Regions from separate parts of the Faecalibacillus sp. genome, predicted to be linked through region 2. Evidence: a T-box and tRNA genes for the amino acid it is inferred to sense, from the RefSeq annotation. Region 2 holds a T-box; the other holds one or more tRNA genes.
The links. A T-box is a leader RNA that pairs with one kind of tRNA and senses whether it is charged. The one in region 2 lies ahead of metG (methionine--tRNA ligase), so its partner is inferred to be a tRNA-Met.

Region 1 (4,274 bases), on a different contig from region 2:
AGAATTAGAACTGGAGAAACAGGAGAAAATGCACTTTAAAAAATGAGGGGGATTTATTATGAGTGAGACATTTGCGGTATGGTTTTTAATTGGTGCTGCTTTAGTATTTTGGATGCAAGCAGGATTTGCAATGGTAGAAGCGGGATTTACAAGATCCAAAAATACTGGCAACATCATTATGAAAAACTTAATGGATTTTTGTATAGGGACATGTACATTTATTTTAATTGGTTTTAGTTTATTATTAGGTGAAGACTTACTTGGTTTTATTGGTAAACCAGGATTTGATATATTTACAAATTATGCAAACTTTGATTTTTCAAACTTTGTATTTAACTTAGTATTCTGTGCAACAACAGCAACAATCGTTTCTGGAGCAATGGCAGAAAGAACAAAATTCTTATCTTATTGTGTTTATTCAGGAGTGATTTCAGCACTTATTTATCCAATTGAAGCTCATTGGATTTGGGGTGGTGGATGGTTATCACAACTAGGATTCCATGATTTTGCTGGATCATGTGCGATTCATATGGTTGGTGGTATCTCTGCTTTAATCGGTGCTAAAATTTTAGGACCACGTATTGGTAAATTTGATACAGATAAAAATGGTAAAGTCGTTAAAGTTAACGCTATTCCTGGACATAACATTACTGCTGGTGCTTTAGGTGTATTTATTCTTTGGCTTGGATGGTATGGATTCAATGGGGCGGCTGCTACAACTGTTCCACAACTTGGTTCAATTTTCGTAACAACAACAGTGGCACCAGCCATTGCAACTGTTTCTTGTTTGATCTTTACTTGGGTCAAATATGGTAAACCTGATGTTGGTATGTGTTTAAATGCTTCACTTGCAGGTTTAGTAGCAATCACTGCTGGATGCGACGTCACAGATGTTTTAGGATCAATTATTATTGGTACTGTTGCTGGATTACTTGTTTGCTTTGGAGTTTGGTTCTTAGATTATAAATTACACATTGATGATCCTGTAGGTGCTGTTGCTGTACATTGTTGCAATGGTATTTGGGGAACAATTGCTGTTGGTTTATTTGCGACAACTTCTGCACCAGAAAGTACTTTAACAGGTTTATTCTACGGTGGTGGATTTGATTTATTAATTAAACAATTAACAGGTGTTTTATCAGTAGGTATTTGGACAGCAATTACTATTACAATTACTTTCTATATTATTAAAAAGTTATTTGGTTTACGTGTTTCTGAAAGAGAAGAAATTGTAGGACTTGATTTAGAAGAACATGGATGTGAAGCATATCCAGAATATATTAAAAAATAATTTTTTAAGAGTCATTGATTTGACTCTTTTTTTTGTTGTAGAAAAAACTAAAGTAGATTATACTTTTCATGGGTGAGGGAGTATATGAATAAAAGATTAGAACAATATTTTTATTTGATTTTAGGTTCAACGTTGTTATCAATTGGGATTTGGTTATTTGTTACACCGAATCAAATTAATTTTGGAGGTATGATTGGTTTAGCACAATTAATAGATTATTTCATACATAAGTTTATTGTTATTCCAAAATCAATTAATATTTTAGGAATTATCAATTTATCAATGAATATTCCATTATTTATATTTGGTTATAAAATAATGAATAAAGAATTTTGTTTTAAAACAATTATTTCTTTAATTATTCAAACAATATTATTATCCATTTTACCAGCAATTAAAGAACCAATTGTAGAAGATGCTTTATTGAATGTTGCTTTTGCAGCAATTATTTGTGGAATAGGGGTAGGACTTGCTCTTCGTAGTAGTGGTTGTTGTGGAGGTATTGATATTGCAACAGTTTGTTTAGTTAAGAAAAATCCTGATTTTAAAGCTGGACAGTTATCAATTATATTTAATGTTGTTTTATTTGGAATATGTTTATTTATTTATGATATTAAAATTATCATGTATTCAATTGTTTTTGTTGCTATTTTATATACAACAGCAGATAAGTTCCATCTACAAAATATCAATGTAGCCGTATTAATATTTACAAAAAATAAAATGATCAAAAAAGCAATTATGGAACAAATGGGAAGAGGAGTTACCTATTGGATGGGTAAAGGTGCTTATACTGAAACAGAACAAGAAATCCTTTATGTAGCCATCAATAAATATGAAATTCAACAACTCAATAAAATTGTTTCTTCATTAGATCCAAAAGCATTTGTGACTCTTGCACAAGGACCGATGGTTCATGGAGGGTTTGAAAAAAGATTATAAAAAAAGGCATCGTAAGATGCTTTTTTTGTATACGTAAAATCAAATAAAAAAATGGTGGTTCCGGGCGGAATCGAACCACCGACACGAGGATTTTCAGTCCTCTGCTCTACCGACTGAGCTACGGAACCATCATTTGGCGGTCTGGACGGGACTCGAACCCGCGACCTCCGCCGTGACAGGGCGGCATTCTAACCAGCTGAACTACCAGACCATTTTGGTTGCGGGAGAAGGATTTGAACCAACGACCTTCGGGTTATGAGCCCGACGAGCTACCAGACTGCTCCATCCCGCGATATTAAGTTTTTTAATAAATGGCGGAGATTGAGGGATTCGAACCCCCGCAGGACGTTAATCCTCTGCTGGTTTTCAAGACCAGTCCCTTCAGCCAGACTTGGGTAAATCTCCGCAATATTAATGGTAGCGGGAGGGGGATTCGAACCCTCGACACTCCGGGTATGAACCGAATGCTCTAGCCAACTGAGCTATCCCGCCATAATATTGAAATTTATTAAATTAATTGGTGGAGCCAAGCGGGATCGAACCGCTGACCCCCTGCGTGCAAGGCAGGTGCTCTCCCAGCTGAGCTATGGCCCCAATTTTATAAATGGTCGGGAAGACAGGATTTGAACCTGCGACCCCCTGGTCCCAAACCAGGTGCACTACCAAGCTGTGCTACTTCCCGTCACTGCCCTTATAATTATACATATATTTTCATTTTAATCAAGCTTTATTTTAAAAAAATATTAAAATAAATTTTACCATATTTTAATATACTTTAAAAAAGTATGATAAAATGTATATAATTTATGATTTTAAGGAGTTGAAAAAAATTGAAAAAATTATGGAAAATCTATGAAAAAGAACAGATAGAGTTTATAAATAATTTTATACAGGCGCTATCAATGCAAAGACTTAAAGATATTGGAATGAATTGTGGAGTTGAATATACTGCTTTTGATTTCTTTTCAAATATTGTTCCATATTCACGTTATCAACATAGTATAGGGGTTGCTTTAATTGTTTATCATTTTACACATGATTTTAAACAGGCAACAGCAGGTTTGCTTCATGATATAGCAACTCCTGTTTTTGCACATACAATTGATTTCTATCATCAAGATTATTTAAAACAAGAATCAACAGAGTTAGATACGAAAAAAATAATCGAACGAGATAGTTCGTTAGTTTCTTTAATTCATAGGTATCATTTAAAGATAGATGATGTTTGTAATTATCATTTATATCCTCTTTGTGATAATGAATCTCCTAAACTTTCTGCAGACCGTTTAGAATATACATTAGGAAATATGTATAGTTATGGATTTTGTGATTTTGAAACGATTCAAACAATTTATAATGATTTAAAAGTGAATGACACGCAAGATGAACTTATTTTTAAACATGAAGAAATGGCCATTCTTTTTACAAGAATGATGTTAAAGTGTGCACATGTTTATATTTGTGATGAAGATCGTTATGCAATGCAATATTTATCTTACATTATTAAAAAAGCAGTCAATAAAGGTGTAGTCACCGAAAATGATTTTTATCTTCAAGAAAAGGACTTTATTCATTTGTTGATAAAAGATAATGAAATTAAAAGATTATGGGTGAGTTATCAACAATTAAATTGTATCTATAAAGGAAAAAATAAGAACTTTTTTTGTAAACAAATCCCTGCTAAAAAAAGATATATTGATGTTTATGTAGAAAATAAAGGAAGGATTTCTAAAATTAATGAGGATATAAATCAAGAAATACAAACGTTTTTAGCAATTGATTTAAGTGAATATTTGTGGGGGAAATGTGAATAGGGTGCATAAAAGGTGAATAACTTAAGTTATTCACCTTATTCACATACTTGTTCACGTTTTGATGAAGTAAATGAAGGATTATAAGCATAATAATTTTTCTTATCTAATTGACTCTTGACATATTCAAGACCTTCAGCAAAACGTTGATAATGAACAATTTCTCTTTCTCTTAAAAAACGAATGACTTTATTAACATCTTCATTTTTACTTAAAGCAAGAATGTTGTC
Region 2 (4,274 bases):
AAATCGCATGAATTCATGCGATTTTAATTTATCTGATTGTTGTTCCTACTGGTAAATCTCCTGCTTCAACAACACCTAATACTTTTTTATCTCCACCTGCTAGAACCATACCTTGTGATTCTACTCCTCTTAATTTAGCTGGTTTTAAGTTTGTTACAACAATAACCTTTTTACCAACGAATTCTTCTGGTGAATAAACATCAGCAATTCCACTAACAATTTGTCTTGGTGTTTCTTCACCAACATCAATTTGGCTTACTAATAATTTATTAGCATTTGGATGTTTTTCACATTTAATAACTTCTCCTACTTTTAATTCTACTTTAGAGAAATCATCAATTGTAATTTCTGATTTTGATTCTTTTGCTTCTTTTTCTTTCTTTTCTTTTACAGCTTTAATAGAAGCTTTTTGTTTTGCTTCAATTACTTCTACTTTTTTAGCAACTTCTTTTGGATCTAATCTTGCAAATAACATTTCTGGTTTTTCTACAACTTTAGTTCCAGAAGCATATTTACCAAATTCTTTTAAGCTTTCAAAGTCACGTTGATCTGTATTGATTTGATCTAAAATTTTTGTAGATGTTGAAGGCATATATGGATATAACATAACAGATGAGAATCTAATTGCTTCAATTAAATTATATAATACTGTAGCTAAACGATCTTTTTTAGTTTCATCTTTAGCTAATACCCATGGCATTGTTTCATCGATGTATTTATTTGTTCTTCTTAATAAGTTAAAGATTTCATCTAATGCATTTGATGCTTTAAATTCATCCATTTTAGCAATAGACTTAGCTGGCATAGCTAACGCTAAATCTTTTAATTCTTGATCCACTGGTTCACATACATTTTTATTTTCTACAATACCACCAAAGTATTTATTAGACATTGCAATTGTTCTATTAACTAAGTTTCCTAAAACATTAGCAAGATCACTATTAATTCTTTCTACTAATAAATCCCAAGTAATGCTTCCATCATTATCATATGGAATTTCATGTAATACAAAATATCTGACTGCATCTACACCAAAGATATCTACTAAATCATCTGCATAAATAACATTTCCTTTTGATTTAGACATTTTGCTTTCACCTTGTAATAACCAAGGATGTCCAAATACTTGTTTTGGTAATGGAATATCTAATGCCATTAACATAATTGGCCAATAAATAGTATGGAATCTAACGATATCTTTACCAATTAAATGTAAATCAGCTGGCCAGAATTTTTTATATAGTTCACCATGATTTCCATCTGCATCATATCCAAGTCCTGTAATATAGTTAGTTAATGCATCAATCCATACATAAACAACATGTTTAGGATCAAAATCAACTGGAATAGACCATTTAAATGACGTTCTAGATACACATAAATCTTGTAATCCTGGTTTTAAGAAGTTATTCATCATTTCATTTTTTCTTGAAACTGGTTGAATAAATTCTGGATGATCTTCAATATGTTTAATTAAACGATCTTGATATTTAGATAATTTAAAGAAGTATGCTTCTTCTTTAGCATCATGAACATCTCCTCCGCAATCTGGACATTTACCATCAACTAATTGTGATTCTGTAAAGAATGATTCACATGCTGTACAATATTTACCTTCATAATGTCCTAAGTAAATATCACCTTTGTCATATAATTTTTTAAAGATTTTTTGTACTTGTTTTTCATGATATTCATCTGTTGTTCTCATGAATCTATCATATGATGTGTCCATCATATCCCAAATATTTTTAACAACACCTGCAACTTGATCTACATATTGCTTAGGTTCAATTCCTGCTTCTTTAGCTTTAATTTCAATTTTTTGTCCATGTTCATCTGTTCCTGTTTGGAATCTAACATTGTACCCTTCTTGTCTTTTAAAACGAGCAATTGCATCAGCTAAAATAATTTCATAGGTATTTCCAATATGAGGTTTACCTGAAGTATAAGTAATTGCTGTTGTAAGATAATAATCTTTTTCGTCTTTCATCTTCTAATCTCCTTTATAAAAATAAAAAAACGTCCTTATAAAAGGACGAATAATCGCGGTACCACCTTTTTTACACATTGCTGTGTCACTCAAAACTTTAACGCAGTTAACGATTATTTCTAACTATTTGAAATAACTACTCCTGGGCCATCTCTTAAAGTTTAACATACTGGTTTTCACCACCCACCAGCTCTCTAAATGTCTTGCTTTAACATCTTCCATTCTTCGTATTTATTGTATCCTTATTAACTTTATCAAACCCTTAAATTAATGTCAATGAGTTTCATTGAAAGAAAATATGTTTCACGTGAAACAAAAATAGTATAGCCTAAACTATACTATTTATAATCAGAATGTCCTCTATATTTCAATAAATCTGACACAGTTACAAATTGATATCCTTCCTTGCTCAATTGATCAAGAGCCATTTCCAATCCTGCTACAGAATTTTCATGAATATCATGTATCAAAACTATATTACCATCACCTGTTTTAGCTTTAGTATCTCTAATAATATGATCACATATAATTTGTGCACCATTTGCAGCTTTACTATAACGCCAATCTTCAGTATCTCCATCCCATAAAATCATACTTAAACCATAAGAATGAAAAGCAGATTTAACAGTATCATTTTTAGCTCCGTATGGTGGTCTGATCAATGTTGGTTCTGTACCACAAGCTTTAAAGCAAGCTTCTTGTGTTTTACTAATTTCACTATCTAATGTTGCTGCATCTAATTTAGTAAGTTGCGCATGTTTATATGTATGACTTGCTAATTCATGACCTCTTTCATAAACTGATTTGACAATATTTGGATAAAGATTCATATTTTGTCCTAATTCAAAGAAAGTACCTCGACCATTATATTTTTCAAAAGCATTCATTGCTCTTTCTGTTAATGTTTTATGTGGTCCATCATCTAATGTAATAGCAACCATTTTTTTCTTTGGATCAACTTTCATTAATTTTGGAGCTTTCACATCTAACGGTGCATTTGATGGAATATTTTTATTTGCAAGTTTTATGTAATCTTTATTCTTTTTATAATTAACAACAACTTTGTTTTTTAGTTTTTTATCTGTATAATATGTAAAATCTTTCTTACCTACTTTAATAGCAGTTGATTCTTTATCATATTTTTTTACTCCTAGTTGATCTAATAACGCTCCATATTTACCATGTAAACAATCCTTTAAAGTTAATAATTGATTTGTTTTACAATCATATGTCATTATTTGTTTTGTTGATTTTGTTTTTGTTTCATCTTCATTGACTCTTTTATAATCCAATTCAATAACTATATATTGTTTATAAATTTTTTTACATGAATAATCCAAATAAAGAATATCTTTTTGATCTTTTTTCTTTTTTTCAGATTTTAAATATGTATTATATGAGTCTTTAATCATTTTATTTAAATTTTTTTCTTTTACTTTAGGATAATATAATGATATATAAAATTGATCATTTTCTTTTTCATAATGTTCAACTGTCCCATAGTGTTTATTATCTGTATTATATGAATTATAGGCCTCATATTTATTTTTACCACCAAATAATAGGAAATAAATTCCACCTATTATTAATATAAACACCAATGCTGTAATGATAACTGGTATTGGTTTTAATCTTCTTCTACGTCTTCTATGACTGTAGTTTTTTTTACTGTACATATTCCCATTGCCTCCTTCTTATAATATACCACAAATAAAGCACCTTTTATATATTTATCTTTTGTTTCACGTGAAACAAAAAATACCATTACTTAGAATGGTATTCTTGATAAACACTGTTTTTATTAAGATTTCTTTGTTTAGCAACTTCTTTAATAGCGTCTTTTGTAGACATACCTTTTTCAATATACATATCTACATCTTCTTTGATAGTTGTATTAAAAACAATTTCTACTTCCTCTTCTTGGCTTCCTTCAACAACGATAACCATTTCACCCTTTAATTCATCTACAATAGAAATAACTTCAGAAATATGCCCTCTAATAATCTCTTCATGCTTTTTTGTAATTTCTCTACATAAAGCAATATTTCTATCACCTAAAATATCTAACATGAGTGTTAATGTTTTTTTGATGCGATGTGGTGATTCATAAAAAACAATAGTTTCTTTATATTTCTTTAATTCAGTTAATTCCTTTTTCTTCTTTTTATCTAAATGATCTAAAAAACCATAAAACATAAATGGCTGTGGTGCAATACCAGAAACAACCAAAGCATCTAAACATGCATTACATCCAGAAATAGGAACCACATTAATTTCATGTTCT

Region 1: it has a tRNA-Met gene. The T-box ahead of metG (methionine--tRNA ligase) is inferred to sense a tRNA for this amino acid. The anticodon was not compared.

Annotation. Positions count from the first base shown of each region.
Region 1 is NZ_JBKYAR010000002.1:99,999-104,272, forward strand. Features, by position in the region: gene ACLVEP_RS01430 (P-II family nitrogen regulator) at 1-39, shown strand, start outside; partial or broken gene ACLVEP_RS01435 (ammonium transporter) at 59-1,267, shown strand; gene ACLVEP_RS01440 (YitT family protein) at 1,376-2,233, shown strand; tRNA gene ACLVEP_RS01445 (tRNA-Phe) at 2,286-2,361, opposite strand; tRNA gene ACLVEP_RS01450 (tRNA-Asp) at 2,368-2,444, opposite strand; tRNA gene ACLVEP_RS01455 (tRNA-Met) at 2,449-2,525, opposite strand; tRNA gene ACLVEP_RS01460 (tRNA-Ser) at 2,546-2,638, opposite strand; tRNA gene ACLVEP_RS01465 (tRNA-Met) at 2,649-2,725, opposite strand; tRNA gene ACLVEP_RS01470 (tRNA-Ala) at 2,752-2,827, opposite strand; tRNA gene ACLVEP_RS01475 (tRNA-Pro) at 2,839-2,915, opposite strand; gene ACLVEP_RS01480 (HD domain-containing protein) at 3,064-4,047, shown strand; gene ACLVEP_RS01485 (manganese catalase family protein) at 4,083-4,274, opposite strand, start outside.
Region 2 is NZ_JBKYAR010000011.1:24,896-29,169, forward strand. Features, by position in the region: gene metG (methionine--tRNA ligase) at 29-1,990, opposite strand; T-box leader at 2,029-2,225, opposite strand; gene ACLVEP_RS05150 (polysaccharide deacetylase family protein) at 2,329-3,666, opposite strand; gene rsmI (16S rRNA (cytidine(1402)-2'-O)-methyltransferase) at 3,755-4,274, opposite strand, start outside.